3 regions of the Streptomyces sp. NPDC093085 genome follow, and region 2 is predicted to be linked to each of the others. Evidence: riboswitches for the same ligand, from Rfam matches in the RefSeq annotation. Region 2 holds a riboswitch; each other region holds the start of a gene.
What was found. Region 2 has a riboswitch for cobalamin ahead of AB0O07_RS08115 (CoA-acylating methylmalonate-semialdehyde dehydrogenase). Riboswitches for the same ligand answer to the same signal wherever they lie in the genome.

Region 1 (10,267 bases), on a different contig from region 2:
CCGCGCCAGCGCGCTGTCGCCGACCGCCACCGCCTCCCGGTAACCGAGCGTCAGCCGCCCCGACATCCGGGCCTCGGCGGGGAGCACCCCGCACATCGGCTTCCCGTCCAGGGAGCGCGCCAGATAGAGCAGCCCGGCGCACTCGGCGGCCACCGGCGCGCCCGCGTACGCCAGTTCCGCCACCGCAGCGCGCAGCGGCTCGTTGGCGGAGAGCTCCGGCGCGTACACTTCCGGGAAGCCGCCGCCGATCACCAGGCCGGCGGTGCCCGGGGGCAGCGCCTCGTCGCGCAGCGGGTCGAAGGGGACGACCTCGGCGCCGGCCGCCGTCAGCAGCTCGGTGTGCTCGGCGTACGAGAACGTGAACGCGGGCCCGCCCGCCACCGCGATCACCGGCCGTCCGCTCCCCGGCGCGACGACCGGCTCCACCCCGGGCTCCCACGCCTCCGCCGTCAGCTCCGGCGCGCTCCGGGCCAGCGCCAGCAGCGCCTCCAGGTCGCACCCCGCCCCGACCCGCGCCGCCAGCTCCCGGGTCGCCTCCACCGCCTCGGCGCGCCGCTCGGCGACCGGCACCAGGCCGAGGTGGCGGGAGGGCGCGCCGACCCGGTCCGTACGGCGCACCACGCCCATGACCGGCACCCCGGAGCCGTCCAGCGCGTCCCGCAGCAGCCGTTCGTGACGGTCGGTGGCGACCTTGTTGAGGATCACCCCGCCGATCCGCACCTCCCGGTCCCAGGAGGCGAAGCCGTGCACCAGCGCCGCCACCGAACGCGACTGCGAGGAGGCGTCGACGACCAGCACCACCGGGGCCTTCAGCAGCTTCGACACCTGCGCCGTGGAGGCCAGTTCGCCCTGGTCGGAGGCGCCGTCGTAGAGCCCCATCACGCCTTCGACGACCGCCAGGTCGGCACCGCGCGCGCCGTGCGCGAAGAGCGGCGCGATCAGCCCGGGGCCGCACATGTACGCGTCCAGGTTCCGCCCCGGACGCCCCCGCCCCGGGCCGGAGGCGGAGCCGGGCGACGACCCGCTGCCGGGGCCCGCCGGCCCCGACGCCACGGCCAGCGCGTGGTAGCCGGGGTCGATGTAGTCCGGGCCGACCTTGTGCGGGGAGACGGCGAGACCGCGCCCGGAGAACGCCGCCATCAGGCCCGTCGCCACCGTCGTCTTCCCGCTTCCGGAGGACGGCGCGGCGACGACCAGACGCGGGATGTTCACCACTCGATGCCCCTCTGGCCCTTCTGCCCCGCGTCCATCGGGTGCTTGACCTTGGTCATCTCGGTGACCAGGTCCGCGAAGTCCATCAGCTCCTGGGGCGCGTTACGGCCGGTGATCACCACATGCTGGGTGCCGGGCCGGTTCCGCAGCACCTCGATCACCTCGTCGGTCGCCACCCACCCCCAGTGCAGCGGGTACGCGAACTCGTCCAGCACGTACAGCCGGTGCGTCTCGGCCGCCAGATCGCGCTTGACCTGCTCCCACCCCTCGCGCGCCGCCTCCTCGTTGGAGAACTGCGCGTCGCGCTGGACCCAGGACCACCCCTCGCCCATCTTGTGCCAGGCGACCGTGCCGCCCTCGCCGCTCTCGCCGAGGACCTTCAGGGCACGCTCCTCGCCGACCTTCCACTTCGCGGACTTCACGAACTGGAAGACCCCGACCGGCCACCCCTGCGTCCAGGCGCGCAGCGCGAGCCCGAACGCCGCCGTCGACTTGCCCTTGCCGGTGCCCGTGTGGACCAGCACCAGCGGCCGGTTGCGGCGCTGGCGGGTGGTGAGTCCGTCGTCCGGTACGTTCTCCGGCTGTCCCTGCGGCATTACGCGGCCCTCCTGTGCCTCTGCTGCTGCCCGTCGTCGGTGCCCGGTGCCCGGCGCGCGTCGCCCGTCCGCCGTACGTCGCCAGTCCGCCGTACGTCGCCCCTCTCCCGTACGTCCCTGACCAGCCCCGCGATGCTGTCGGCGCGCAGCTCGTCCAGGGTGATCGCGGTCCCGGCAAGGTCGCCGGCGAGCGCCCCGGCGAGCCCGAGCCGTACCGGACCCGTCTCGCAGTCCACGACGACCGACGCCGTACCCTCCGCCGCGTGCAGCCGCGCCGCGCGCGCCGCCAGCGCCACCGGATCCCGGCCGCCGGTCGCCCGGCCGTCCGTCACCACCACCAGCAGCGGCCGGCGCGCGGGGTCCCGCAGCCGCTCCACCCGCAGGACGTCATGGGCCCTGAGCAGCCCGGCGGCGAGCGGCGTCCGGCCGCCCGTGGGCAGCGACTCCAGACGGGCCGCCGCCGCGTCCACCGACGAGGTGGGCGGCAGCGCCAGCTCCGCTTCCCGGCCCCGGAAGGTGATCAGACCGACCTTGTCGCGCCGCTGGTACGCGTCGAGCAGCAGCGAGAGCACCGCGCCCTTCACCGCGCCCATCCGCCGCCGGGCCGCCATCGAACCGGAGGCGTCGACCACGAAGAGCACGAGATTGCCCTCGCGCCCCTCCCGGGTCGCCTGCCGCAAGTCGTCCCTGCGCACCACCAGACCCCGTCCGGCCCGCCCGCGCGCCCGCTGGTGCGGGGCGGCCGCCTGCACGGTCGCCGCGAGATGGAGCTTGGTCAGCGCGCCCCGGGGCCGCCGGGAGCCGGTCGTCCTGCCGTGTTCGGTACGGGCCCGGGAGCGCCGCCCGGCCGCGCCCTCGCCGAGCCCCGGCACGCTGAGCACCTTGGTACGGAACGGCTCGGCGGCCCCGACGGGGGAGTGCTCACCGGGCGCGGGCGCCTTCGGCTGCCCGCCTTCGGGACGCGGCTCGGGCACGTCGGGGCTTCCCGGTGCACCCGGGGCGTCCTGCGACGCGGGCGCCTCCGGGGCCTCGGGGGCGTCCGGCCCGCCTTGAGGCGGCTGCCCGCCCCCGCCACCGGGCCCGTCAGGCCCATCCGGGTCCGGGTCCGGGTCCGGATCGGGATCGGGCTCCCCGTCCCCTGGACCCTCGGCTTCTCCGTCCTCGTCCCCCCGGAACTCCTCCAGCGTCTCGTCGAGCTTCTCCTCGTCGAGCCCCGGCGCGTCGAACGGGTTGCGCCGCCTGCGGTGCGGCAGCGCCAGCAGCGCCGCCTGCCGGACATCCTCGGCGAGCACCTCCGTACGCCCGGCCCACGCGGCCAGCGCCGTCGCGGTCCGCGCCATCACGATGTCCGCGCGCATCCCGTCCACCTCGAACGCGGCACAGGTCGCCGCGATCTGCCGGAGCGCCGTGTCCCCGAGGCGCACCTCGGGGAGGAGCGCCCGCGCGCCCGCGATCCGTCCCCGCAGCGCGCTCTCCTCCCCGGCCCAGCGCGCCGCGAACCCGGCCGGGTCGGCGTCGTACGCGAGCCGCCGCCGCACCACCTCCACCCGTACGTCCGGCTCGCGGGAGGCCGCCACCTCCACCGTCAGCCCGAAGCGGTCGAGGAGCTGGGGGCGGAGTTCGCCCTCCTCCGGGTTCATCGTCCCGACCAGCAGGAAGCGCGCGGCGTGCCGTACGGAGACGCCCTCCCGCTCGACATACGAGGCGCCCATGGCCGCCGCGTCCAGCAGGAGGTCCACGAGGTGGTCGTGGAGCAGGTTGACCTCGTCCACGTAGAGGACGCCCCGGTGCGCGTCGGCGAGCAGCCCCGGCTCGAACGCCTTCACCCCCTCCGACAGCGCCCGTTCGATGTCCAGCGCCCCGACGAGGCGGTCCTCGGAGGCCCCCACGGGCAGCTCCACCATCCGCGCCGCCCGGGCCCCGGCCGGCGCCTCCGCGTGCGGCCCGTCCGGGCAGTGCGGGTCGGGCGCGCCCGGATCACAGCTGAACCGGCACCCCGTCACCACCGGCACCTCCGGCAGCAGGGCGGAGAGCGCCCGCACGGCGGTCGACTTGGCGGTGCCCTTCTCCCCCCGTACGAGGACACCGCCGACCGCCGGACTGACCGCGTTCAGCAGCAGTCCGAGCCGCAGATCGTCCATCCCCACGACGGCGGTGAACGGAAAGGGGGTGCTCATAGGCTGATCGCTCCTTCGGGACGGCGGGACCTGCGGTACGGACGGGACCGGCGGGGTCGTGAGGCCGGGTGGGACGGCGGGACGGCGGGGCGGGGACGCGGACTCACGGCGCCCCCGGCGGAATGAACGGCAGCTCCGGCGGCGGGCCCTCCTCGATCAGCCGGAGCAGCGCGGCCGTGTCCGCGTACTCCTCGATCAGGTCGCCGAGCAGATCGAGCTGTTCCTCGCGCAGCACGCCGAAGGAGGTGTCCGGCGCGGGGACGAACCGCCGGCCCGCCGCCCGCGCCACCTCCGCCAGGAACCGCCGCCGGAACGCGTCGCCCTCCAGCGCCCCGTGCCAGTGCGTGCCCTGGACGGCGCCCACCCGGCAGCCGTCCAGCGCGGCCCCGTCCGGACCGGCGACGAAGGCGTCCCCGCCGCGTACGTCCGCGACGCCGTGGTGGATCTCGTACCCCTCGACCCGCTCGCCGAGCGCCACCCCGACGGGCCGCGCCAGGGTCTTCTCCGGCGCGAACCTGACCCGTACGGGCAGCAGCCCCAGCCCGTCCACCACGCCCGCCCGGGACTCCACCTCGTCCTCGATTCGCTCGCCGAGGAGCTGGTAGCCGCCGCAGATGCCGAGCACCGGGCGGCCCTCGGCGGCCCGCGCCGCCAGCGCCTCGGCGAGCCCTCGCTCCCGCAGCCAGGCCAGCGCCCGTACCGTCCCCCGGGTGCCCGGCACGATCACCAGATCGGCGTCGGCCAGCTCCTCGGGGCGGTCCACGAACCGCACCACGACGCCGGGTTCGGCGGCCAGCGCGTCCACATCGGTGAAGTTCGACATCAGGGGGACGGCGCAGACCGCGACCCGCAGCACCTCCGCGCCGTACGGCCGCTCCACCGCCGACTCGCGCACGGTGCCGTGGAGCGAGATCCGCAGCCCGTCCTCCTCGTCGATGCCGAGACCGTGCCGGAACGGCAGCACACCGAGCGTCGCCCGGCCGGTCAGCCCGCGCAGCATGGCGAGCCCCGGCTCCAGCAGCGCCACATCGCCCCGGAACTTGTTGACCAGATACCCGGCCACCAGCGCCTGGTCCGCCGGGCTCAGCAGCGCCGTCGTACCGAAGAAGGACGCGAAGACCCCGCCCCGGTCGATGTCCCCGACCACCATCACCGGCAGCCGCGCGGCCCGTGCGATGCCCATGTTGACGATGTCGGTACGGCGCAGATTGATCTCCGCCGGGCTCCCCGCGCCCTCGCAGATCACCGCGTCGTACGTGGCGCGCAGCTCCGCCAGACACTCCAGGACGGGCCCGAGCAGCGCCTCCCGGCGCCCGCCGCGCAGCGCCTCCTCGCGAGAAGCCCCCTCGCTCCCTCCGCTCCCGCCGAAGAACCCCCGGGCGCTCATCTCGCCCACGGGCTTCCCCATCAGCACCACCTGGCTGCTGTGCTCGCCGCCCGGCTTGAGCAGGACGGGGTTCATCAGGGCGGTCGGCTCCACCCGTGCCGCCTGCGCCTGCATCGCCTGCGCCCGCCCGATCTCCGCGCCCTCGCGCGTCACGAACGAGTTCAGCGACATGTTCTGCCCCTTGAACGGCGCGACCTTCACCCCCTGGCGCGCCAGCCAGCGGCAGATCCCGGCCGTGACCACGCTCTTCCCCGCGTCGGAGGTGGTCCCCGCGACCAGCAGCCCCCCGCCGAGCGGGCGAGCCCCCTTCACCCCGGCCATCCCCAGCCCTTCCTTCCCCGAACCCTGCCCCGAACTCCGTCCCACACCCTGCCCCGCACCGCTCCGTACCCGAGCCGGCCCGCGACACAGACCGCCAGGGCGAGCGCGTCGACCCGGCGGGCCAGCCGGACGGCGCGCTCGATGTCCGGTACGGCGACCGGGCGCCCCGGGGCGTTGAGCACGGGCCGGTGCTCGACCCGCCCGCCGTACGCGAGCGTCCCGCCCAGCCGCACCCCCAGCGCCCCGGCGAACGAGGCTTCCACGGGGCCCGCGTTGGGGCTCGGATGACGGCGCGCGTCGCGGCGTACGGCCCGCAGCGCGCCCCGCCGGTCCGGGCCCGCGAGGACGGCGAGCGCGGCGGTGAGCCGGGCCCCCGGCCACCCGGCGGCGTCGTCCAGCCGGGCCGAGGCCCAGCCGAACCTGTGGTACCGGGGGCTCTTGTGCCCGACCATCGCGTCCAGCGTGTTCACCGCCCGGAACCCGGCCAGCCCCGGGGCCCCCGCGAGCGCCCCCCACACCAGGGCGCCCACGACCGCGTCGGAGGTGTTCTCGGCGACGGACTCCACGACGGCCCGCGCTATCCCGGCCTCGTCGAGGGCATACGGGTCGCGCCCGCAGAGGTGCGGCAGCCGGGCGCGGGCCCCGTCCAGATCCCCGGCGGCGAGCGCCGCGCCGATCGCCCGCGCCTCCCGCTCCAGGGAGGTCCCGCCGACCACGGCCCAGGTGGCGGCGGCGGTCAGCGCCACGGCCCCGGCGGCGCTGCTCCGTACCGTACGGGCGGCGAGCACGGCACCCCCGGCGGCGGCTCCGGCGCAGACCACGGTATGCAGCGCGCCCCACCCCCGGTGGTCGCGCCACAGAACCCGCTCCACGGCCGAGGCGCCCCGCCCGAACACGGCCACCGGATGCCCCCGGCGGGGATCCCCGAAGACCCGGTCGGCGAGGAGCCCGAGGGCGGCCCCGTACGCGAAGACGCGCCCGGTGTCCGGAACGGCCGAGCGGCCCCGTACCCCGGGCGCGATGGCATGACCGCGGCCAGGCATGGCGAAGTGTCCTCACTCAGGGTCCGCGCCCCGGCTCGACGTCGTATCCGACGGCGAGAGTTCCTGGCTCCTGCGGGACGGGGCTCGCAGTGACAGTGGCGGGACCGCGCCGGATTCGCACCGGCTTCCTCTGCTGCCGTCGGCAATGGCCCAGGAAGTCCACCATGCCCCGCAACACCCGTCAACTCGTCCTTGACCTGCACCAGGACAGTGTGCGAAGCCCCACACCCGGCCCCGTCAGTCCCCCACCCCCGCCAGATCCCGCAAGCGCCGCGCCTGGGCCGCGCGTTCGGCGGTGCGTTGGGCTTCGAAGGTGCGGTCGGTGGCGCCCTGGAGGAGGGCCTTGGTCTCGATCAGGGCGTCCCTGGGGGCGGCCAGGAGCGCCGCCGCGAGGTCGTTCGCCGCGGCGGCGAGGTCTTCGGGGGCGACGACCAGGTTGGCGAGGCCGGTGCGGTCGGCCTCGTCCGCGTGGACGGTGCGGCCGGTGGCGCAGATCTCCAGGGCGCGGGCGTAGCCGACCAGGCCGACCAGGGGGTGGGTGCCGGTGAGGTCGGGGACGAGGCCGAGGCTCGTCTCGCGCATGGCGAACTGGACGTCCGAGGCGACCACACGGAGATCGCAGGCGAGGGCGAGCTGGAAGCCGGCCCCGATCGCATGGCCCTGGACCGCGGCGATGGTCACCAGGTCGGGCCTGCGCAGCCAGACGAAGCCGTCCTGGTACCCGGCGATGGCCGCGTCGAGGTCGGCATCGGTGGAGCGGGCCAGGTCGGTGAAGGAGGGCTCGCCGTCGAAGCCCTCGGGGGTGAACGCGCGCCGGTCGAGCCCCGCGGAGAAGGACGTGCCCTCGCCGCGCACCACCACGACCCGTACGGTCCCCGGCAGCCTCCTCCCGGCCTCGGCCAACGCCCGCCACAGAGCGGGAGACTGGGCGTTGCGCTTGGCCGGGAGGGTCAGTGTCACCGTGGCCACCGCGTCTTCCACGGTGAGCCGTACGCCGTCCGTGTCGAGCACTGGTGCGAGCGAAACCATGGGGCGCCTCCGGTTCGGGCAGTCGGACTCACGAACTGAGCTAAGTGACTGCACAGTAACCACCTGGGCGATCGCTCGATCGACCCGGGTGGCCACCCGCCGAACCGGCGGCCCGGGGAGTGCCCCGCCCGGCCGTCAGGCCGATGCGGCCTTCTTGCCTCGCGTAGCCCCGCCACGTCCCCGCAGCGTGACTCCGGACTCGCTGAGCATCCGGTGGACGAATCCATAGGAGCGGCCGGTTTCCTCGGCCAGCGCCCGGATACTCGCACCACTGTCGTACTTCTTCTTCAGGTCTGCCGCGAGCTTGTCGCGCGCGGCGCCGGTCACCCGGCTGCCCTTCTTCAGAGTCTCGGCCACCCGTGCCTCCTCATGGGAAGTGCGCTCTGGACTTCTCATGATCACCCCTCACGGCCCTCCTGGCCACCCATTCGGCAAGGTCCGTACGACAAGCTTCTTCGGACTTCAACCTTCGAGCACGAACGGAATGTCACATTCCAGAGCCGCCCGGAGCGGGGTTTGCCCGGAACGCCAGGAGAAGTGCCAGGTCAGGGCGGTGGGGCCGGGTGAGGGTGCGGATGATGTACGCGGGGTGCCGATCCGTCCCGTACCACGCCGTGGGTACGAGACACGGTCACTCAGATGGTGGATCACCGCTGAGCCGAATGATCCAGTCGAAGTGGATCAGGCAGTGGATCAGGCGAGGGCCACCAGGTCGGCGTAGTCCGCGCCCCACAGGTCCTCGACCCCGTCCGGCAGCAGGATGATCCTCTCGGGTTCCAGCGCGTGGACGGCGCCCTCGTCGTGGGTGACGAGGATGACCGCGCCCCGGTACGTACGGAGCGCGCCCAGGATCTCCTCACGGCTGGCCGGGTCGAGGTTGTTGGTCGGCTCGTCGAGCAGCAGCACATTGGCGGAGGAGACGACCAGGGTGGCCAGCGCCAGCCGGGTCTTCTCGCCGCCGGAGAGCACCCCGGCGGGCTTGTCGACGTCGTCGCCGGAGAAGAGGAAGGAGCCGAGGGTCTTGCGGACGTCGACCAGGTCGAGGTCGGGGGCGGAGGAGCGCATGTTCTCCAGGACGGTGCGCTCCGGGTCCAGGGTCTCGTGCTCCTGCGCGTAGTAGCCGAGCTTGAGGCCGTGACCGGGGGTGACCTTGCCGGTGTCCGGCTGCTCGACGCCGGCCAGCAGCCGCAGCAGGGTGGTCTTGCCCGCGCCGTTGAGGCCGAGGATGACGACCCGGGAGCCCTTGTCGACCGCGAGATCCACGTCGGTGAAGATCTCCAGCGAGCCGTACGACTTCGAGAGGCCCTCGGCGGCGAGCGGGGTCTTCCCGCAGGGCGCCGGCTCCGGGAAGCGCAGCTTGGCGACCTTGTCGGACTGGCGCACCTGCTCCAGGCCGGAGAGCAGCCGCTCGGCGCGGCGCGCCATGTTCTGCGCGGCGACCGTCTTGGTGGCCTTGGCGCGCATCTTGTCGGCCTGCGCGTTGAGGGTGGCCGCCTTCTTCTCGGCGTTGGCGCGCTCGCGCTTGCGGCGCTTCTCGTCCGACTCGCGCTGCTGCTGGTAGAGCTTCCAGCCCATGTTGTAGACGTCGATCTGGGCGCGGTTGGCGTCCAGGTAGAAGACCTTGTTCACGACCGTCTCGACCAGGTCGACATCGTGGGAGATGACGATGAAGCCGCCCCGGTACGTCTTGAGGTAGTCGCGGAGCCAGCCGATGGAGTCCGCGTCGAGGTGGTTGGTGGGCTCGTCGAGGAGGAGGGTGTCGGCGTCGGAGAAGAGGATCCGGGCCAGCTCGACCCGGCGCCGCTGGCCGCCGGAGAGGGTGTGCAGCGGCTGGCCGAGCACCCGGTCGGGCAGGCCGAGCGCGGCGGCGATGGTGGCGGCCTCGGCCTCGGCGGCGTATCCGCCCTTGGTGAGGAACTCGGTCTCCAGCCGCTCGTACCGCTTCATCGCCTTCTCGCGGGTGGCGCCCTTGCCGTTCGCCATCCGGTCCTCGTTCTCGCGCATCTTCTTCAGCACGGAGTCGAGTTCGCGGGCGGAGAGGATCCGGTCGCGGGCGAGCACGTCGAGGTCGCCGGTGCGCGGGTCCTGCGGCAGATAACCGACCTCGCCGGAGCGGGTGATGGTGCCGGAGGCGGGGATGCCCTCGCCCGCGAGGCACTTGGTGAGGGTGGTCTTGCCCGCGCCGTTGCGGCCGACGAGGCCGATGCGGTCACCCTTGGCGATACGGAAGGAGGCGGACTCGATGAGGATGCGGGCGCCGGCGCGCAGCTCGACGCCGGTTGCGGTGATCACGGAAAGACTCCAGGGCGGTATGGGCGGCGGAAGAGGGCAGGCGGAGGGGTTCTTCGACGCCGGCTAATGCACAAGGAGAAATGCCATGGCGCCCAGTCTACCGGGAGGGCGCGACTGCTCCGACGGGGCGGGGGCGCTGCCCCGAGGGTGCGGTTCGGGAGGGGGCCGGGTCGGTATTCTCCGTCCCGCGCCGGACCTCGCCGGCGCGGG
Region 2 (10,267 bases):
CAGCCGCCGAGGAGGTCCTCGCCGCCGTCACCCGGCTCGTCCACGACCTGGGTGTCACCGTCCTGATGGCGGAGCACCGCCTCGAACGCGTTGTCCAGTACGCCGACCGCGTCCTTCACCTGCCCGGAGACGGCCACGCCCGCATCGGCGCGCCCGCCGACATTCTGCGTACGGCGACGATCGCGCCACCGATCGTGGAACTGGGGCGGGCCGCGGGCTGGTCTCCGCTGCCACTGTCGATCCGTGACGCCCGCCGCACCGCGGCGCCCTTGCGGGCCCGACTGGCCGACCGCGCTCCGGCCCCCGTCCGCCCGTCCCCGGCCGGTGAACGGCCGCCTCTGCTGACCGCGCGCGGTGTCACCGTCACGTACAAGAGCCTTCCGGCCGTTCGGGAAGTCGATCTGGACCTGCGGGCCGGTGAGGTGACGGCGCTGATGGGCCGCAACGGCTCGGGCAAGTCCTCGCTCTTGTGGGCGCTCCAAGGCTCCGGGCCGCGCCGCGCGGGGACCGTGAAGGTCACCGACCCGCGCGGCGGCGCCCGCGTCGACCCCCACGCCGTTTCTGCCATCCGGGCCCGCACGCTCGTCGGCCTCGTTCCGCAGACCCCTGCTGATTTGCTCTATCTGGAAAGCGTCGGACAGGAGCTCGACCAGGCCGACACGGAATCCCAGGGGACGGAGAGCGCTCGCTCCATCCTGGACCGGCTCGCACCCGGTATCGGTGACACCACCCATCCCCGTGACCTGTCCGAGGGGCAGAAACTCGCCCTCGTCCTGGCCATTCAGCTCTCCGCCGCGCCCGGGGTGCTGCTCCTGGACGAACCGACCCGTGGCCTTGACTACGGGGCGAAGGCCGCTCTGACCGGCATCGTCGACCTTCTCGCGGCGGAGGGAAGGGCGGTCGTGATCGCCACGCACGACGTCGAGTTCGCCGCACGCGCCGCCGACCGTGTGGTCGTCATGGCGGAGGGGGACATCGTCGCAGACGGACCGACCACGGAAGTCATCCTCTCCTCCCCCGTCTTCGCGCCGCAGACCGCGAAAATCTTCGCCCCGCTGCCCTATCTGACAGTCGGACAAGTCGTGGACGCAATGCCGGCCGCGGGCGATAAGGGGACGGCCCCGTGACGTCGCGTGTGGCCGCGGCCATCCGGCTCACCCCTCGCGCCGGCGTCGTCATGGTCCTTGCCGCCTTCCTCGGCGTCGTCGCGTTCTTCTGGCCATTCGTCGTCGCCCCGGGGACATTCAGCTCGAACTACGCGCCCCCGCTGATCTTCGGCGTGCTGCTGGTTCTCGTCCTGTGCGTGGTCCTGTCGGAGATCGCCGAGGGCGGCATCGACTCCAAGGCGCTGGCGATGCTCGGCGTCCTGTCCGCCGTCAACGCGGCCCTGCGCCCTCTGGGGGCCGGCACCGCCGGCATCGAGACTGTCTTCTTCGTCCTCGTCCTCGCCGGACGCGTCTACGGACCCGGCTTCGGCTTCACCCTCGGCTGCACCTCGCTGTTCACCTCCGCGCTCATCACCGGCGGAGTCGGCCCCTGGATGCCGTACCAGATGTTCGGCTGCGCCTTCGTCGGCATGCTCGCCGGGTTCCTGCCCCGAGCGAGCGGCCGGCGCGAGGTTCTGATGCTGGCCGTCTACGGATCGCTGTCCGGCTACCTGTTCGGCTTCCTCCTCAATCTCTCCTTCTGGCCGTTCTCCCTCGACCCGAACAGTTCCATCGCCTACCTGCCCGGCCTGCCCTTCACCGAGCAGTGGCAGCGCTACATCGCGTTCGACATCGCCACCTCGCTGGGCTGGGACACCGGCCGTGCCGTCACCAACCTCATATGCATCCTGCTGGCCGGGCCCGCGGTTCTGACCACCTTCCGCCGCGCTGCCCGCCGGGCCCGATTCCGTGCCCCGGTGCGCTTCGCCGCGCCCAGGTCGGCCGCATCCGAACCCCGCTGACCAGCAACGACAGCATCAGATGGCCCTGCGGACTAGATTTACTAGGATGTCCAACTATATAGTCGTGGTGAAGGCCCGCGGTGCAGGGAAGCCGGTGTGATTCCGGCGCGGTCCCGCCACTGTGACCGGGGAGTACGCCGTCGAGCAGAACGCCACTGACGAGCAGGATGTCGGGAAGGCGGACGGCGCGCGCTGATCCGGGAGTCAGGATACCGGCCGTGGGATGTTCCGTGTTGTCCACGAGGATGGAGCTGACACGCATGGCACCGGTGTGCATCCACGACTCCGGCGGACCCGCCCGACGAGGCCCACGGCACGTCCCGCATCCGGCCGTCACCGTCTGACGGTTCCCTCGCCATACGCGATCCCGCGTCGCCCGAGCACCCGCACGCCACCACGCCGGGTGTGACGGACCTGCGCGCCATCCCGGATCACCTGACGAGAGCAGGCACCCATGGTCCGCGTACAAGACCGCGCCCCCGTGCGTGAGTTGACCCATTTCGTCGGCGGCAGGCACACCCGGGGAACGTCCGGGGTCTACGGCGACATCCACGACCCCAATTCCGGAGAGGTGCAGGCCCGTGTTCCGCTCGCGAGTCGCGCGGAGACAGAGGCCGTCATCGCTGACGCCACCGAGGCGCAGGGCGAGTGGGGTCAGTGGAATCCGCAGCGCCGGGCCCGCGTCTTCCTCCGATTTCTTCAGCTCGTCGAGGGGCAGAGGGACTCGCTGGCCCGTCTGCTCTCGTCCGAGCACGGCAAAACGGTCGCCGACGCGCACGGCGACCTCCAGCGCGGCCTGGAGGTAGTCGAGTTCGCCGCGGGCATCCCGCATCTGCTCAAGGGTGAGTTCACCGACAACGCCGGCAACGGCATCGACGTCCACTCTCTGCGCGCCCCGATCGGTGTGGTGGCCGGCATCACCCCGTTCAACTTCCCCGCGATGATCCCCCTGTGGAAGGCGGCTCCCGCCCTTGCCTGCGGCAACTCCTTCATCCTCAAGCCCTCCGAGCGTGATCCGTCCGTCCCGCTCCGGCTCGCGGAACTGTTCCTGGAGGCCGGCCTGCCGCCGGGCGTCCTCAACGTCGTACACGGCGGCAAGGAGACCGTCGACACCCTCCTCGAAGACCCTCGCGTCGGCGCGCTCGGGTTCGTAGGCTCCACCCCGATCGCCGCGTACGTCTATGCGACCGCCGCAGCCCACGGCAAGCGCGCCCAGTGCTTCGGCGGCGCCAAGAACCACATGATCGTGATGCCGGACGCTGATCTGGACCAGGCCGTGGACGCCCTGATCGGCGCCGGGTACGGCTCGGCGGGCGAGCGCTGTATGGCGATCTCCGTCGCCGTCCCGGTAGGCGAGGCCACCGCCGATGCCCTGCTGGCTCGTCTGAAGGAACGCATCGGCTCGCTGCGGATCGGCCGCAGCGACGACCCAGAGGCCGACTTCGGCCCCCTGATCGGCCGGGATGCCGTCGAACGGGTGCGCGCGTACGTCGACCTCGGCGTCGAGGAAGGCGCGGAACTCGTCGTGGACGGAAGGAACTTCGTTCTGCCCGGCCACGAGAACGGCTTCTTCGCCGGTGCGTCGCTCTTCGACCGCGTCACCCCGGCGATGCGCATCTACCAGGAGGAGATCTTCGGCCCGGTCCTCTCGGTCGCCCGCGCGGCGGACTACGAGGAGGCACTGCGCCTGCCCAGTGAGCATGCCTACGGCAACGGCGTCGCGATCTTCACCCGTGACGGAGACACGGCACGTGACTTCACCCGCCGGGTGAACACCGGAATGGTCGGCGTCAACGTGCCCATTCCGGTGCCGGTCGCGTACCACACCTTCGGCGGCTGGAAGCGCTCCGGCTTCGGCGACCTCAACCAGCACGGCCCGGACGCCATCCGCTTCTACACCCGTACGAAGACCGTCACCTCACGCTGGCCCGCGGGCCTCCGGGAGGGCGCGAGCTTCACCATCCCGACGATGGGCTGAGCACGATGACCGCCACGATGCTCACCGAGGATCAGCAGGCCCTTGTCGAGACGACCCTGGACTTCGCGCAGGACCATCTCGCCCCGCATGCCCTGGACTGGGACCGGGACAAGCATTTCCCCCTCGACGTGCTCCGCAGGGCGGCCGGCCTCGGCCTCGGTGGTGTGTACGTACGGGAGGAGTACGGAGGTTCCGCGCTCACCCGAACCGACGGCGTTCTCGTCTTCGAGACCCTCGCCTCCGGCTGCCCTTCCATTGCCGGCTACCTCTCCATCCACAACATGGTCGCCTGGATGATCGACCAGTACGGCGACCTGGCACAGCGCGAGCGCCGGCTGCCCGGCCTCTGCGCGATGGAGGACCTGGCGAGCTACTGCCTCACCGAACCGGATGCCGGCTCGGACGCCGCCGCCCTTCGCACCCGCGCGGATCGCGACGGCGACCATTACCTCCTGAACGGCGTCAAGCAGTTCATCTCCGGCGCGGGCGCCTCGCAGCTGTACGTCGTCATGGCACGCACCGGCGGTGACGGCCCGAACGGCATCTCCGCCTTCCTCGTCGACAGAGACGACCCCGGGCTCTCCTTCGGTCCCGACGAGCGGAAGATGGGCTGGAACGCGCAGCCCACCCGGCAGGTCATCCTTGACGGCGTCCGACTGCCGGCAGACCGCTTGCTCGGCTCCGAGGGCGAAGGGTTCCGTATCGCCATGAGCGGCCTCAACGGCGGCCGGCTCGGCATCGCCGCCTGCTCCCTCGGCGGCGCGCGCAGCGCCCTCGACCGCAGCCTCGTCCATCTCGCCGACCGGCAGGCGTTCGGTGCCCGGCTTCTCGACGCCCAGGCACTCCAGTTCCGTCTCGCGGACATGGCGACCGAACTCGCCGCCGCCCGGGCGCTGGTCCAGCAGGCCGCCCAGGCCATGGACCGGGGCGATCCGCAGGCTCCGCACCTGTGCGCGATGGCCAAACGATTCGCCACCGACACCGGCTACTCCGTCGCCGACCGCGCCCTGCAACTGCACGGAGGCTATGGCTACCTGAGCGACTACGGCATCGAAAAGATTGTCCGTGACCTGCGCGTCCACCAGATCCTGGAAGGAACCAACGAGATCATGCGCGTCATCGTGGCCCGCGGCCTGACGGAGGCGTTCGGATGACCACCGGCGAGCACACCGTACTGCTGCGCACCGAGGGGCGCGCCGCATACCTCACTCTCAACCGCCCCGAGGCACTCAACGCCCTCACCCACACCATGGTCCACCGCATCGACGAGGCGTTGACGGCCTGGGAGCACGACCCGGCCGTCGAGACGCTCGTCCTCACCGGCGCGGGGCAGCGGGGCCTGTGCGCGGGCGGCGACATCCACGCCATCCACGACGACGCCCTGACCGCGGACGGCTCCGCCTCGGCCGCCTTCTGGCGCGACGAATACCGGCTCAACGCCCGCATCGCCCGCTACCCCAAGCCCTACGTCGCCCTGATGGACGGGATCGTCATGGGCGGTGGAGTCGGCATCTCCGCCCACGCCGACATCCGCATCGTCACCGAGCGCTCCCGGATCGCCATGCCCGAGACCGGCATCGGCTTCGTCCCGGACGTCGGCGGCACCTACCTCCTCGCCCTCGCCCCAGGCGAACTGGGCACCCACCTCGCTCTGACGGGCGCACAAATCGGTCCCGAGGACGCCCTGCTGTGCGGACTCGCCGACCACTACCTCCCGTCCGCCTCACTGCTGCGCTTCGCCGACGACCTCTCCGGCATCCCCGTACGGGAAGCCCTGGCCCGTCATGTGCGTCCCGCCCCGCCGGGGAAGCTGTCCACGATGCGGGAGTGGATCGACTCCTGCTACGACTGCGACACGGTCGAGGAGATCGTCCAGCGGCTCCTCGCCCACGGCGACCCGGCGGCGAAGAAGGCCGCGGAGACCCTGCTGGCCAAGTCGCCCACCACACTCAAAGTCACCCTGGCCGCCCTGCGCCGCGCCCGACGGCTCGGCCCACTGGAGCGCGTGCTGGAGCAGGAGTACCGCGTCTCCTGCGCGGCCCTGGCCGCCCCTGACCTCGTCGAGGGAATCCGCGCCCAGGTCATCGACAAGGACCGGACACCGCGCTGGTCGCCGGCCACCCTGGCCGAGGTGACCGACGCCGACGTGGAGCGCTTCTTCGCGCCCCTCGGCGAACGGGAACTCGCGCTCGCCGGACCCGACACCACCGAGGAGGTGGTCTGGTGAGCAGGACCGTCGCGTTCATCGGACTCGGACACATGGGCGGCCCCATGGCCGCCAATCTGGTCAGGGCCGGTTACCGGGTGCGAGGCCACGACCTGGTGCCCAGTGCCGTCGACAGGGCCGCGCAAGCAGGGGTCGAACGGGCCGTGTCGGCGGCCGAGGCCGCAGCGGACGCCGACGTGGTCGTCACCATGCTGCCCGCCGGACACCACGTCCTGGGCCTCTACGACGACATCCTCGCCGCTGCCCGCACCGGCACCTTGTTCGTCGACTGCTCCACCATCGACGTCGCCGATGCCCGCACCGCTCACGGGCGCGCCCTTGCCGCAGGCATGCGCGCTCTGGACGCGCCCGTCTCGGGCGGCGTCGTGGGAGCCGAGGCGGCCACGCTGACCTTCATGGTCGGCGGGGGAGAGGCCGAGTTCGCCGAGGCGCTGCCCCTGCTGGAGACCATGGGGAAGAAGGCCGTGCGCTGCGGCGGCCCGGGAGCCGGACAGGCAGCGAAGATCTGCAACAACATGATCCTCGGCATCTCCATGATCGCTGTCAGTGAGGCGTTCGTCCTCGGCGAGAGCCTCGGCCTCTCCCACCAGGCCCTGTACGACGTGGCCTCCACGGCCTCCGGCCAGTGCTGGGCGCTCAGCGTGAACTGTCCGGTCCCAGGCCCCGTGCCTGCCAGCCCCGCCAACCGCGACTACCGGCCCGGCTTCGCCGCCGCCCTGATGGCCAAGGATCTCGGCCTGGCCGCCAACGCGGTACGTGCGGGTGGAGTGCGGGCGGAACTGGGGCTTCGGGCATCCGAGTTGTACGCCGCCTATGCCGAGCGGGCCGGTACCACCGAGGACTTCTCCGGCATCGTACGAACCATCCGGAACCAGAGCGGAGAACAGGCATGACCGCCGCAGACCAGACACTGAACTACGAGACGATCCTCGTCGAGCGCAGAGGCCGCACGGCCCTGCTCACCCTCAACCGTCCGACGGCCCTCAACGCGCTGAACCTGAAGGTCATGCACGAGGTCGTGGCAGCAACCGAGGCCCTCGACCGGGACCCTGACTGCGGCTGCATCGTCATCACCGGCTCCACGAAGGCGTTCGCGGCCGGCGCCGACATCAAGGAAATGCAGCCGCAGAGCTACATGGACATGTACCTCACCGACTGGTTCACCGCCTGGGACCGGCTCGCGCAGGTGCGCACCCCGACCGTCGCGGCCGTCTCCGGGTACGCCCTCGGCGGCGGCTGCGAACTCGCGATGCTCTGCGACATCCTGCTCGCCGCGGACACAGCGGTCTTCGGCCAGCCGGAGATCAAGCTCGGCGTGATCCCCGGGATCGGCGGGTCCCAGCGGCTTACCCGGGCGGTCGGCAAGGCCAAGGCCATGGAACTGTGCCTCACCGGACGCACCATGGACGCGACCGAGGCCGAGCGCGCCGGACTGGTCTCACGGGTCGTGCCCGTGGACGAACTGCTCGGCGAGGCACACGCCGTCGCCGAGACCGTCGCCGGCATGTCGCTACCCGTGGCGATGATGGCGAAAGAGGCAGTTGGCCGGGCCTTCGAGACCACGCTCGCCGAGGGGGTCCGCTTCGAGCGCCGTCTCTTCCACGCGGTGTTCGCCACCGCAGACCAGAAGGAGGGTATGGGGGCCTTCGCCGACAAGCGGAAGCCCACCTTTCGGCACAGGTGAACTCGGTAGGGGCGACACTCGCGAACTGTGGCTTCTGCAGGGTGGTCACCACCGCATCGGTCCCCTGGAGGAGCCGCTGCACAGCGGCGCGAACGAGGTGGTGGACGCGCACGCTGTACGAGATCGACGTCCCGCGACAGGTTCAGGCGCGGGTGGAGGGAACAGGCGTCACAAGGTGAAGACCACGGGCTTCGGCCACCACGTCTACCAGAAGCACTACTTCAGGGTGTCCATCGACGCCGGACGCCCTGGACTGTCTGATCGCCTGCGCCGTCCCCTCTGGGAGGAGACCCGCCTGGCCACCCTCCATGCGGCCCCGCGCCACGCCGTGCCGGCCCGCAGGAGAGTCCATCCCCACTCCAGAGAGGCCCGATCTCCGCGAACGGCCCTACCACCGGCCGGATCGCCCACGTCACGGAGCAACTCGCCCGACAACGTCCTGACTCTGCCGCGTCACCAGCCACTTTCCTTGGCAGTCTCCAGAGCTTCGAAAACCGTGAGCGAGTCGCGGAGCGCGGCGATGTCGTGGGTGCGTATGAAGTCCGCACCGCTGCGTGCGGCATACAGTTCCGCCGCCAGTGTGGCCGGACCGATTCCGGGAAGGCCGCTCCCGGTGAGCTCTCGCAGAAACGACTTGCGGGAGGGGGAGACGAGCACCGGTACGTCGAAGCGTGCCTTCAGCCGTTCGAGACCGGCCAGGGTCCTCAGCGACGGTTCGGGCGTGCTGCCCAGGAAATGGCCCAGACCCGGGTCGATGATCAGCCTGTCGTGTCCGATACCGGCCTGCTCCAGCGTGGCCAGGCGTTCGGCGAAGAACTCCTCTATTCCTCTGCATACTTCCGCGGGATCGGTCCGCACTCTGGTGGCCGGGCCGCGGCGCTGCACGGAGTGCATGACGACGAGTCGGCATCCACTGTCGGCGAGTGCACCGTACTGGGCGGGATCGTCGAAGCCCTGGATGTCGTTGAGATAGGTGGCGCCCCGTGCCGCGGCGAACCGTTGTGTCGAGGGCCGATATGAGTCCACCGATACAGGGATGCCCTCGGCGACCAGTTGGTCGATGACGTCTGCCAGTCGCTTCATCTCCTCGTCCTCGCTCACCTGCTGGGCTCCCGGATGGCTCGCGGCGGGCCCGAGCTCGATGACGCCCGCCCCCTCCGAGCGCAACCGGTGCGCATGGGACACAGCGGCCTGGGTGGTGAGGAACCTGTTTCCGTCAGAGAACGAATCCGTGGTCATGTTGACGATTCCGACCAGCGAGGGGCGGCGGATTCCCACAGGCGAGGTGTTCCCTGGCTTATCCATGGAGGTCAAGGTTCTGATAGATCTCTGTTGTCACCGTGGAGAAATTCATGGTCATGAAGTGGAGTCCGGGAGCCCCTTCGGCGAGCAGTCGGCTGCACATCGCGATGGCGTGGTCGATTCCGAGGGCCCGGACCGCTCGGGGATCGTCCTGCACGGCAACCATGGACTCGGCCAGCGGGGCGGGGATGACGGCGGTGGAGAGGGTCGGAATACGTTGCAGTGAGCGGATGGTGGTGACCGGCATGATCTCCGGGATGATCGGTGTCTCGCAGCCGGCCGCCGTCACCCGGTCACGGAAGCGCAGATAGTCCTCGACATCGAAGAACATCTGGGTGATGGCGTAGTCGGCGCCGGCCCGGCACTTGTTCACGAAGTGGCGGATGTCGCTGTCCCGATCGGGGGAGCGGGGATGCATCTCGGGGAAGGCGGCGACGCCGACGCAGAAGTTTCCTGACTCCTTGATCAGGCTGACCAGTTCACTCGCGTACTGGATGCCCCGAGGATGTTGTGCCCAGGGGCCGAGCGGGTCACCCGGCGGGTCTCCGCGCAGAGCGAGGACGTTCCGCACGCCCTGGTCGGCGTAGTGCCCCAGAATGTTGCGCAGTTCGGCGACACTGTGGTCCACCGCGGTGAGGTGCGCGACCGGGGTGAGCGTGGTCTCCTGGGCGATCCGCCCTGTGACGTTGACGGTCCGGCCTCGTGTCGAACCGCCGGCGCCGTAGGTCACCGAGACAAACGTAGGCGCCAGCGTCTCCAGTTTACGGATCGCGGTCCAGAGCCCGGCTTCGGCGGACGTGCTGCGTGGTGGCATGAATTCGAAGGAGTAGGAGTGACCTCCTCGTGCGAGGAGGTCGCGAATGGACAGTGCGCTGTCCGCCCTTGTACTGGGGATGCCGAGAGCCATGGGCTGCTGCTTTCTCTCAAGCCGGGGGCCGGGGGAGGAAGGCGGGTGCTTCCTCCCCCCGGCCTGCTGGGCTTGTGGTCAGGACGCGGTGAGTTCCTCGCGGACCGCGCGGGCGGCGGTGACCAGGTTCTCCAGGGACGCGCGGGTCTCGGGCCAGCCGCGGGTCTTCAGCCCGCAGTCGGGGTTGACCCACAGCCTCTCGGCGGGGATGGCCCGGAGGC
Region 3 (10,267 bases), on a different contig from region 2:
CGGACGACGACGCGGCGACGGGCGGCCCGGATCTGACGCGGCGTATCTACCCGGTCGTCGCGGTGATCACGGAGGACGGCTTCGAGCGGCTTCCGGAGGCGGAGACGGAGGCCCTGAGCCGCGAGGTGGTCGCCGCGCGACACGACCGGCCGGACGGGCCGATCGCGGCGGTGTGAGGGGCGCGAGGGGGGCGGCGCGACGGGGCGGTGTGAGGAGCGGAGGCCCGGGCGAACCCGCATAACGCGCACTGTCCCCAGTTATGAGAGTGGACTTGCATGAAGGGTGGGGGGTGCTCTACCTTCTTAAGAGTCAGCTCTCACGAAGAAAAGGGATGGCCGCCATGCCTGCTCCTGCCACCACGCCCGCCGCGTCCGCCGCTCCCGCCGCGTCCGCGAAGCCCGTGACGCCCGCGCCCGCGACCACCCGTACCGTCGACCTGCCGCACGGTCTCTCCGTCACCCTCGCCGCATACGGTTCCCCCACCGACGGCACCGGCGTGCTGCTCCTGCACGGCGGTGCCGGTCCCGGCACCATGACCGGCCTCGCCGCCGCGCTCTCGGAGCACGCGTACGCGATCGCCCCCGTCCACCCGGGCTTCGACGGCACACCGCGCCCCGAATGGTGCGACTCCATCGCCGACCTGGCCGTGGCCTATCTGGATCTGCTGGACGCCCTGGAGCTGACCGATGTCCTGGTGATCGGCAGCTCCGTCGGCGGCTGGATCGCCTCCGAGATGGCGCTGCGCGACACCAAGGGCCGGATCGGCTCGCTCACCCTCCTCAACGCCGTCGGTGTGCGGCCCCGTATGAAGGCCCACCAGGTCGTGGACCCGCGCGGGATGGCCCCGGCCGAGATCGGCAAGCTCTCCTTCGCCGATCCGGCCTTCCGCCCGGACTTCTCCGCCTTCACCGACGAGCAGCGCGCCAACGCGGCGGCGAACCAGCGGACCCTGGGGGTCTACGGCGGCCCCGAGTTCAGCTACGACCCGAAGCTGCGCGGCCGGCTCCACCGGGTCACGCTCCCCGTCCTCGTCGTCTGGGGGGAGTCGGACGGCATAGCCTCGCTCCCGTACGGGCGTGGTTACGCGGCCTCCTTCCCCGACAGCCGCTTCGTCCCCGTCGCCGACGCCGGCCACTTCCCCCAGATCGAGCAGCTCGGGACGGTCCTCGCCGCCATCGGCGACTTCGCCGGCACAGTCCGCGGGAGGGACGCGATCCACGGATGACCCCTTTGTGAGAGTATGCCCTCATGAGGGCGGCGCGCTCGCTTCACCGGGTGCGAGCCTTCTCCGTACAGGCCGCGAGCCTCCTCCGTACAGCGGGGGAGCCGCCCCTCCGAGCAGCAGCCGAGCCGACCGCCGGGCGGTGATGACGGCGCGGGGCGGGCGGCGCGAGGACGGCAAGGGCGACGAGAGGTGGACCGATGACAGCACAGAGCACGACGGGCCGTGCCAACCAGAAGCTGCGCACCCGCACGGCGATCGTGCGGGCCGCGGCCGAACTCAGCCGTACCGGAAGGGAAGTGACCATGCCGGAGGTCGCCAAGGCGGCCCTGGTCTCCGAGGCCACCGCCTACCGGTACTTCCCCGACCTGGTCAGCCTGTTGCGCGAGGCGATCGTCGGCCAGCTCCCCACCCCGGACGAGGCGCTCTCCCCGGTCGCCGACTCCACCGACCCGGTGGAGCGCGTGGCCACGGTGACCGAATTCCTGCTGCGCCATGTCCTCGCCCGGCAGGGCGTGGTCCGGGCCATGATCGCGGCCACGGTGACCCACCCCACCGAGGCGTCCGCCCGACCAGGGCTGCGGTTCGGCCTGATAGAGCACGCCCTGGCCCCGCCGGCCGAGCCCCTCACCACCGACCCCGCCGAGTTCGCCCAGCTCAAGAGAGACCTCGCGGTGGTCGTCAGCGCCGAAGCCCTCTTCGGCCTGACCGATCTGCACGGCCTGGGCCCCGACGACGCCATCGCCAGCATCGTCCACACCGCGAAGACCCTCACCCGCGCCGCCGCCACCGGCCCGGACTCCTAGCCGGCCACAAGGCGTTGACGTGCGACAAGGACCGGCCGTGATGACAGAACCGAACCACCAGCGCCGGTCCGGTCGGCCAGTATGGGCAGATCATGAATACTCATATCAGTCCCACTCAGCGGCTGGCACTGGTCACCGGCGCCAACAAGGGCATCGGATACGCCGTCGCCGAAGGGCTCCTCGGCCGGGGGATGACGGTCTACCTCGGCGCCCGCGACACCTACCGCGGCACCTCGGCCGTATCGGCCCTGGTCGCGCGGGGATACGACGCGCGCTTCGTCCAACTCGACGTCACGGACCAGGCGTCGGTCGATGCGGCCGCGATGACGATCGCCCAGGACGCCGGTGAACTCGACATCCTCGTCAACAACGCCGGTGTGCTCGCCACGCCCATCCACGCACCGAGCGCCACCTCGGTCGACGAGATGCGCGAGACGTACGAGATCAACGTGTTCGGCGTCGTGGCGGTGACCAACGCGATGCTGCCCCTGCTCCGGCGCTCCGCCGCCGCCCGCATCGTGAACATCACGAGCAACCTGGGCTCGGTCTCCCTCGCCGCCTCCAGCCGGGGCTTCCCCCAACTGCTGGCGTACAACTCCTCCAAGGCCTCGCTGAACGCCATCACGGTCACCTACGCGAACGAGCTGCGCAACGCCGGCATCCTCGTCAACGCGGTCTCCCCGGGCTCCGTGGCCACCGACCAGAACGGCCATGGAGGCGTCCTGACCGCGGAGCAGGGAGCCCTGCTCCCCATCCGCATGGCCACCCTCCCCTCCGACGGCCCCACCGGCACGGCCGTCACCGCCGACGAGGACCTGACCCATCACCGCCTCCCCTGGTGAGCACGGGGCCGGGCCCTGATCCCCCACCGGGAACCTCACGTGCCCGGCCCCGCTCTCACGTTCAACGGGGCGGCGGTCGGCGCAGTGGCTCAGAAGTCGTCGTCGAAGCCGACCGTGCCCTCCACCGCGACCTGGTAGGCCGAGGGGCGGCGTTCGAAGAAGTTGGTCAGCTCCTGGACGCCCTGGAGTTCCATGAAGGGGAACGGGTTCTCCGAGCCGTAGACCGGCGGGAAGCCGAGGCGCTGGAGGCGCTGGTCCGCCACGCACTCCAGGTAGGCACGCATCGACTCGGTGTTCATACCGGGCAGGCCGTCGCCGCAGAGGTCGCGGGCGAACTGCAACTCGGCCGCCACCGCCTCCTTCAGCATGTCGGTGACCTGCTGCTGGAGTGCGTCGTCGAAGAGCTCCGGCTCCTCCTTGCGGACCGTGTCCACGACGTCGAAGGCGAAGTTCATGTGCATCGTCTCGTCGCGGAAGACCCAGTTCGTGCCGGTGGCCAGGCCGTGCAGCAGGCCGCGCGAGCGGAACCAGTAGACGTAGGCGAAGGCACCGTAGAAGAACAGGCCCTCGATACAGGCAGCGAAGCAGATCAGGTTGAGGAGGAAGCGGCGGCGGTCGGCCTGGGTCTCCAGGCGTTCGATCTTCTCGACCGAGTCCATCCAGCGGAAGCAGAACTGCGCCTTCTCGCGGATCGACGGGATCTCCTCGACCGCGTCGAAGGCCGCCGCGCGGTCCTCGGGGTCCGGCAGGTAGGTGTCGAGCAGGGTCAGATAGAACTGGACGTGCACGGCCTCCTCGAAGAGCTGGCGCGAGAGGTAGAGCCGCGCCTCCGGGGAGTTGATGTGCTTGTAGAGCGTCAGCACCAGGTTGTTGGAGACGATCGAGTCGCCCGTCGCGAAGAACGCGACCAGCCGGCCGATCATGTGCTGCTCGCCCGGCGAGAGCTTGGCGAGGTCGGCCACGTCGGAGTGGAGGTCGACCTCCTCCACCGTCCACGTGTTCTTGATGGCGTCCCGGTAGCGCTCGTAGAAGTCCGGGTAGCGCATCGGGCGGAGGGTCAGTTCGAAACCCGGGTCCAGGAGGTTCTTCTCCTGGGACACGGAGCCGGACGGGGTGGGTTCGTAGGTGGGCATTACTGGCAGGCCTCGCAGGACTCGGGGTTCTCCAGGGAGCAGGCGATGGCCTCTTCCATGGGGGTGGACTGGGGCGGTACGGAGGAGGGGGCCGGGACGGAGACGGCGGACGGGGTCGAGCCGGCCGCGCGGGCGATCCTTGTGGCCGGGCGTGAGCGCAGGTAGTACGTGGTCTTCAGGCCCTTCTTCCAGGCGTACGCGTACATCGAGCTGAGCTTCCCGATGGTCGGCGTCTCCAGGAAGAGGTTGAGCGACTGGCTCTGGTCGAGGAACGGCGTACGGGCGGCGGCCATGTCGATCAGGCCGCGCTGCGGGATCTCCCACGCCGTACGGAACAGCTCGCGCACCTCGGCCGGGATCCAGGTGAAGCCCGCCACCGAGCCGCTGGACTCGCGCAGCGCCTCGCGGGTCTGCGCGTCCCAGACGCCGAGCCGCTTCAACTCGTCCACCAGGTACGAGTTGACCTGGAGGAACTCCCCGGAGAGCGTCTCGCGCTTGAACAGGTTCGAGACCTGCGGCTCGATGCACTCGTACACGCCCGCGATGGACGCGATGGTCGCCGTCGGCGCGATGGCGAGGAGGAGAGAGTTCCGCATACCGGTCCCGGCGACCCGGGCGCGCAGCGCCGCCCACCGCTCGGGCCAGTGCAGGTCCACGTCGTAGTGGTCGGGGTGGAGCACCCCGCGCGCGGCGCGCGTCTTCGACCAGGCGGGGAGCGGACCGTTCCGCTCGGCGAGGTCGCAGGAGGCCTCGTACGCCGCCAGCATGATTCTTTCGGCGATCCGGGTGGAGAGCGCCGCCGCCTCGGGGGAGTCGAAGGGCAGGCGCAGCTTGAAGAAGACGTCCTGGAGGCCCATCGCGCCCAGGCCCACCGGACGCCACTTGGCGTTGGAGCGGCCCGCCTGCTCGGTCGGGTAGAAGTTGATGTCCACGACGCGGTCGAGGAAGGTCACGGCGGTGACGACGGTGCGGTCCAGCCGCTCCCAGTCGATCTCGCCGGTCGCCTCGTCCACGAAGGCGCCCAGGTTGACCGAGCCCAGGTTGCAGACGGCCGTCTCGCCGTCGTCCGTGACCTCCAGGATCTCCGTGCAGAGGTTGGAGGAGTGGACGGTGTGGCCGGGCTCGGCGGTCTGGTTGGCCGTACGGTTCGACGCGTCCTTGAAGGTCATCCAGCCGTTGCCGGTCTGCGCGAGGGTGCGCATCATCCGGCCGTACAGCTCCCTGGCCTTGATGGTCTTGCGCGCGAGGCCGTCGGCCTCCGCCTTGCGGTACGCGGTGTCGAACGCGTCGCCCCAGAGGTCGACCAGGTCCGGCACATCGGCGGGGGAGAAGAGCGACCACTCGCCGTCCGCCTCGACCCGGCGCATGAACTCGTCGGGGATCCAGTGCGCGAGGTTCAGGTTGTGCGTACGGCGGGCCTCCTCACCGGTGTTGTCGCGCAGCTCCAGGAACTCCTCCAGGTCCGCGTGCCAGGTCTCCAGGTAGACACAGGCGGCTCCCTTGCGCCGGCCGCCCTGGTTGACGGCGGCGACCGAGGAGTCGAGGGTCCGCAGGAACGGGACGATGCCGTTGGAGTGGCCGTTGGTGCCCCGGATCAGCGAACCGCGCGAGCGGATGCGCGAGTACGAGAGGCCGATGCCGCCCGCGTGCTTGGAGAGCCGCGCCACCTGGTGGTAGCGGTCGTAGATGGAGTCCAGCTCGTCCAGCGGCGAGTCCAGCAGGTAGCAGGAGGACATCTGCGGGTGGCGGGTGCCGGAGTTGAAGAGCGTGGGGGAGGAGGGGAGGTAGTCCAGCCGGCTCATCAGGCCGTAGAGCGCGGCGACCTCGTCGAGCGCCTGGGCGCTGTCGTTCTCGGCGAGCCCGGCGGCCACGCGCAGCAGGAAGAACTGCGGGGTCTCGATCACCTTGCGGGTCAGCGGGTGGCGCAGGAGATAGCGGCTGTAGAGGGTGCGGAGCCCGAAGTAGCCGAAGCGGTCGTCGGCGGCCGGGTCGATCAGGCTGTCCAGGCGGGCCGCGTGGAGGGCGGCGAAGGCGGCCGTACGGTCCGCGATCAGCCCCTCGCGGTGGCCGGCGGCGATGGACGCGGAGAACGACACGGCGCCCTGCGAGGCCGCCTCTTCGGCGATCGTACGGGTGAGGAGCCGGGCGGCGAGGCGGGAGTAGGCCGGGTCCTCGGAGATCTGCCCGGCCGCCGCCTCGGTCGCGAGTTCGCGCAGCTCCGCCTCGTCCGAGGCCGCGTTACGGCCGCGCAGCGCGGCGGCGGCGATCCGGCCCGGGTCGGCGTCGGGCAGGTCGGCGGTGAGCTCGGTCAGGGTGCGCAGCAGCGCGGTGCCGGGCGCGTCGGTGCCGGGCGCGTCCGTTCCGGGGGCGGTGGGTCCAGGGGGCTGGGCGGTCCCCGGATTCCGCTCGGCTCCCGGCTGCCGCTCGGCCGTCTCTGTCACCGGATCCGCTGGCGCGATGGTCACGCTGTGCTCTCCCTCGCTCGGCTCGGGGCCGCGAGGAGGCACGGGGAAGCGCACGGACGGGGCGCCCGGCCCCGGTCGGCGGGGCAGCGCTCCGTACGGCGTCCACCGGCCCATCCACGAGGCCCGGACGTCTGGCGCCGGGTTCGGTCGAACCAGGCGCACCGCCGGCAGGTGTTCGGACTGAGGGCGCGACAAAGCGCGCCACAGTACACCGTTGCGGGACAGTTCCGGATTCACACCGGATTCCCCTGCGTCGGCAGCGAGGTCGAGCATACATCTGGGGGGCGCGCGGCGCGCCACCCCCCAGATGTTGTGTCGTGGGTCGCTTCGGGCGGTCTTGTCGGACCCCTCCGCTATCGTCGTGAGGACACGGAGGAGGTACGCCCATGACGGCCATCGACTACGAGTCCCAGATCCATCCCGAGGAGTTCGACGAGGCCGCCCGGATACTCGCCCGGACGATACAGAGCATCCGGCTCGAACTCATCGACGGGAAGATCAGGAGCAGGGTCGTGCCGGACGGGGACCACGGACGCATCGTCGAGTGGCTGACACGTATCTGTATGCAGTCCCGTCCGGAGCTCTGGCTCCATCCCGACCAGGGGATCCATGTGCAGGGTTCCGGAGGGGCCGAGCCCGTCCGGACGGCTCGCTCGCGCTGAGCGGCGCCTTCGTCGGCCAAGGGGAGTGGGCCGATCCGGCCCCGGTCCTGATGGTCGTCGAGGTCACCTCGTACGACTCCGACACCGACTCAGACACCGACGACCGTGACCGGGTGGAGAAGCCACGCGCCTACGCCCAGACCGACATCCCGGTCTATCTGCTCATCGACCGGGAGAACTGCCAGGTGACCGTCTACAGCGAGCCGGACGGGGGGCGGTACGAGATCATTCACACCGTGCCGTTCGGCAAGGAGATCACTCTCCCCGCACCGGTCGGGATCACGCTGGAGACCGGGCAGCTCAAGGACTGGGTGCGCTGATGTGAGAACGGGCGGGCCGCCGGGCCTCCCCGTGGGAAGGCCCGGCGGCCCGTGCCGCGTCCAGGCCGGCTCGATGGCGGCTCAGCAGCAGCGGAAGCCCTCGCGCGGGTCGGCCTCGCGGGCGTCCGTACGGCTCCGTTCGAAGGCCCGCCGGGTCATGACCTCCCGGGCGGGGTCGCAGGCCCGGGTGTGGGCGACGTACCGTTCGTACGCGGACTCGCCGGTCAGTTCCCGTACGTACCACCGGATCCGGCCGGCCAGATGGCGCACCCGGGCTGCCGGGGCCGCCCCGGTCATGACGTCGCCGTTCCCGCGGGGACGGAGTCGCGTGCGGCGGCCTCGGCGGCGGCCAGCTCCTCCTTCTCCTCGCGGGTGGGGATCAGGCCGGCCGGGGCGACGATCTTCGACTCGACGTAGGGCGTCTCCGACAGCGTGACGCTCTCGGGGGCGCGGATCGCCTTGAGGCAGACCCGGCCCGCGTCCGCGATGACGACGAGGATCAGGAGGGCGAAGACCGCCGAGAGCACCCCGTCCACCGTGGAGTTGGTCACCACCGTGTGCATGTCGTCCATCGTCTTCGCCGGGGCCAGCACCTCGCCCCGGTCGATCGCCGACTGGTAGACGTCGCGCTGGGTGAAGAATCCCACGCGCGGATCGCCCGAGAAGATCTTCTGCCAGCTCGCGGTGAGCGTGACGGCGGCGTCCCAGGCGAGCGGGACACCCGTCACCCACGCCCACTTCAGCCGGCCGGACTTGACCAGCAGCGTGGTGCAGACGGCGAGCGCCACCGCGGCCAGGAGCTGGTTGGCGATGCCGAAGAGCGGGAAGAGCTGGTTGATGCCGCCCAGCGGGTCGTGCACGCCGACCCAGAGGAAGTACCCCCAGCCGCCGACCACGACCGCGCTGGCGAACCAGACGCCCGGCTTCCAGCTCACCTGGCGCATCGGCTTGTAGAGGTTGCCCAGCGTGTCCTGGAGCATGAAGCGCCCGACACGGGTGCCCGCGTCCACCGTGGTCAGGATGAAGAGCGCCTCGAACATGATCGCGAAGTGATACCAGAACGCCTTCATCGCGGTGCCGCCGACGACCGACGAGAAGATCTCCGACATGCCGAGCGCGAAGGTCGGCGCGCCGCCGGTCCGCGAGAGCAGGCTGGTCTCCTCGACATCCTTGGCGGCCTGCGCCAGTTGGTCGGGCGAGATGGTGAAGCCCAGGTTGGCGACGGCCTGGGACGCGGAATCGACCGTTCCGCCCATGAGGCCGGCCGGCGAGTTGACCGCGAAGTAGAGGCCCGGGTCGATGATGCAGGCGGCGATCAGCGCCATGATGGCGACGAACGACTCGGTCAGCATCGCGCCGTACCCGATCATCCGGATCTGGGTCTCCTTCTGGACCATCTTCGGCGTCGTGCCCGAGGAGATCAGCGAGTGGAAACCCGAGAGCGCGCCGCACGCGATGGTGATGAAGACGAACGGGAACATGGAGCCGGCGAAGACCGGCCCGTCGCCCCGGCTCGCGAACTCCGTGACCGCGTCCATCTTCAGCGTCGGCAGCGCGACGGCCACGCCCAGCGCGAGCAGCACGATCGTGCCGACCTTCATGAACGTCGACAGGTAGTCGCGCGGCGCCAGCAGCATCCACACCGGGAGCACGGAGGCGAGGAAGCCGTACGCCACCATCCAGATGACCAGGGTGCCGGCCTCCAGCGTGAAGGTGTCGGCGAGCGAGGAGTCGGCGACCCAGCCGCCCGCCACGATGGCGAGCAGCAGCAGCGCCACCCCGATCAGCGAGACCTCGGTGACCCGGCCCGGGCGCAGCACCCGCAGGTAGACGCCCATGAAGAGGGCGATCGGGATGGTCATGGCGATGGAGAAGACGCCCCACGGCGAGTGCGCCAGCGCGTTGACGATGACCAGCGCCAGCACCGCCAGCAGGATGATCATGATCATGAAGACGGCAATCAGCGCGGCGGCGCCGCCGAACGGGCCGATCTCCTCACGGGCGATCTGGCCGAGCGAACGGCCGTCGCGGCGCGTGGAGAAGAAGAGCGTCACCATGTCCTGGACCGCGCCCGCGAAGATGACGCCCGCGACGATCCAGATGGTGCCCGGCAGATACCCCATCTGGGCGGCGAGTACGGGGCCGACCAGCGGGCCCGCGCCCGCGATCGCCGCGAAGTGGTGGCCGAAGAGCACCCGCCGGTCGGTGGGGTGGAAGTCGACGCCGTTGTCGAGGCGTTCGGCCGGGGTGGCGCGCGTCTTGTCGACCTTGAGGACGCGGTGCGCGATGAAGCGCGAGTAGAAGCGGTAGCCGATGGCGTACGATCCGAGGGCCGCGGCCAGCATCCAGGCCGCCGAGACCTCCTCGCCCCGGGAGAGGGCGAGCACCGCCCACCCCGCCGCGCCCACGAGGGCGACCACCGTCCATATCAGGACGGATTTCGGGGTGAGGCCGCCCAGGGTTCTCTTCGGGGTGCCGGTCGGTGCGGGCTCTGGCATGGTGAGTCGTCCCCTTACTGGTCGCCGCGGGTCACCGTCGGCCGCCGCCGGTCACCCGCGCATTACCTGATGCGTCACGCGCAGGAAATCTAGGGGACCTTTCCGGGACGCGCTACCACCAGGCCATATATCGGTACGTCAACTGCCCGTACACGGTGGGTTTATGGCGGCGTGGTGGGGTTTTCCCCGCCCCCGAACGGGTTCCCCAGGGGGCTGTTCGGGGCTCGGGGGCTCGGGGGCGCGTCGGGGGCGTACGTCAGAGGCGTGCTCAGGGGCGTACGTCAGAGGCGTGCGTCAGGGGCGCGGGCGCTGGAGGCGG

Region 1: another riboswitch for cobalamin. It lies ahead of AB0O07_RS10810 (cobalamin biosynthesis protein); the one in region 2 lies ahead of AB0O07_RS08115 (CoA-acylating methylmalonate-semialdehyde dehydrogenase).
Region 3: another riboswitch for cobalamin. It lies ahead of AB0O07_RS14775 (ribonucleoside-diphosphate reductase subunit alpha); the one in region 2 lies ahead of AB0O07_RS08115 (CoA-acylating methylmalonate-semialdehyde dehydrogenase).

Annotation. Positions count from the first base shown of each region.
Region 1 covers NZ_JBFBFB010000003.1:1,081-11,347, reverse strand. Annotated here, with positions in the region: gene AB0O07_RS10830 (cobyrinate a,c-diamide synthase) at 1-1,215, opposite strand, end outside; gene cobO (cob(I)yrinic acid a,c-diamide adenosyltransferase) at 1,209-1,808, opposite strand; gene AB0O07_RS10820 (putative cobaltochelatase) at 1,808-3,985, opposite strand; gene AB0O07_RS10815 (cobyric acid synthase) at 4,089-5,693, opposite strand; gene AB0O07_RS10810 (cobalamin biosynthesis protein) at 5,681-6,736, opposite strand; cobalamin riboswitch at 6,771-6,892, opposite strand; gene AB0O07_RS10805 (enoyl-CoA hydratase/isomerase family protein) at 6,974-7,765, opposite strand; gene AB0O07_RS10800 (helix-turn-helix domain-containing protein) at 7,901-8,122, opposite strand; gene AB0O07_RS10795 (ABC-F family ATP-binding cassette domain-containing protein) at 8,459-10,057, opposite strand.
Region 2 covers NZ_JBFBFB010000002.1:327,849-338,115, reverse strand. Annotated here, with positions in the region: gene AB0O07_RS08125 (ATP-binding cassette domain-containing protein) at 1-1,127, shown strand, start outside; gene AB0O07_RS08120 (ECF transporter S component) at 1,178-1,948, shown strand; cobalamin riboswitch at 1,997-2,184, shown strand; gene AB0O07_RS08115 (CoA-acylating methylmalonate-semialdehyde dehydrogenase) at 2,403-3,926, shown strand; gene AB0O07_RS08110 (acyl-CoA dehydrogenase family protein) at 3,932-5,080, shown strand; gene AB0O07_RS08105 (enoyl-CoA hydratase/isomerase family protein) at 5,077-6,153, shown strand; gene mmsB (3-hydroxyisobutyrate dehydrogenase) at 6,150-7,046, shown strand; gene AB0O07_RS08095 (enoyl-CoA hydratase) at 7,043-7,837, shown strand; gene folP (dihydropteroate synthase) at 8,291-9,142, opposite strand; gene metF (methylenetetrahydrofolate reductase [NAD(P)H]) at 9,135-10,046, opposite strand; gene metE (5-methyltetrahydropteroyltriglutamate--homocysteine S-methyltransferase) at 10,125-10,267, opposite strand, start outside.
Region 3 covers NZ_JBFBFB010000004.1:239,503-249,769, reverse strand. Annotated here, with positions in the region: gene prcB (proteasome subunit beta) at 1-176, shown strand, start outside; gene AB0O07_RS14795 (alpha/beta hydrolase) at 341-1,225, shown strand; gene AB0O07_RS14790 (TetR/AcrR family transcriptional regulator) at 1,423-2,028, shown strand; gene AB0O07_RS14785 (SDR family oxidoreductase) at 2,121-2,870, shown strand; gene AB0O07_RS14780 (ribonucleotide-diphosphate reductase subunit beta) at 2,960-4,003, opposite strand; gene AB0O07_RS14775 (ribonucleoside-diphosphate reductase subunit alpha) at 4,003-6,468, opposite strand; cobalamin riboswitch at 6,617-6,784, opposite strand; partial or broken gene AB0O07_RS14770 (Uma2 family endonuclease) at 6,855-7,450, shown strand; gene AB0O07_RS14765 (YbdD/YjiX family protein) at 7,532-7,747, opposite strand; gene AB0O07_RS14760 (carbon starvation CstA family protein) at 7,744-9,948, opposite strand; gene AB0O07_RS14755 (GntR family transcriptional regulator) at 10,243-10,267, opposite strand, start outside.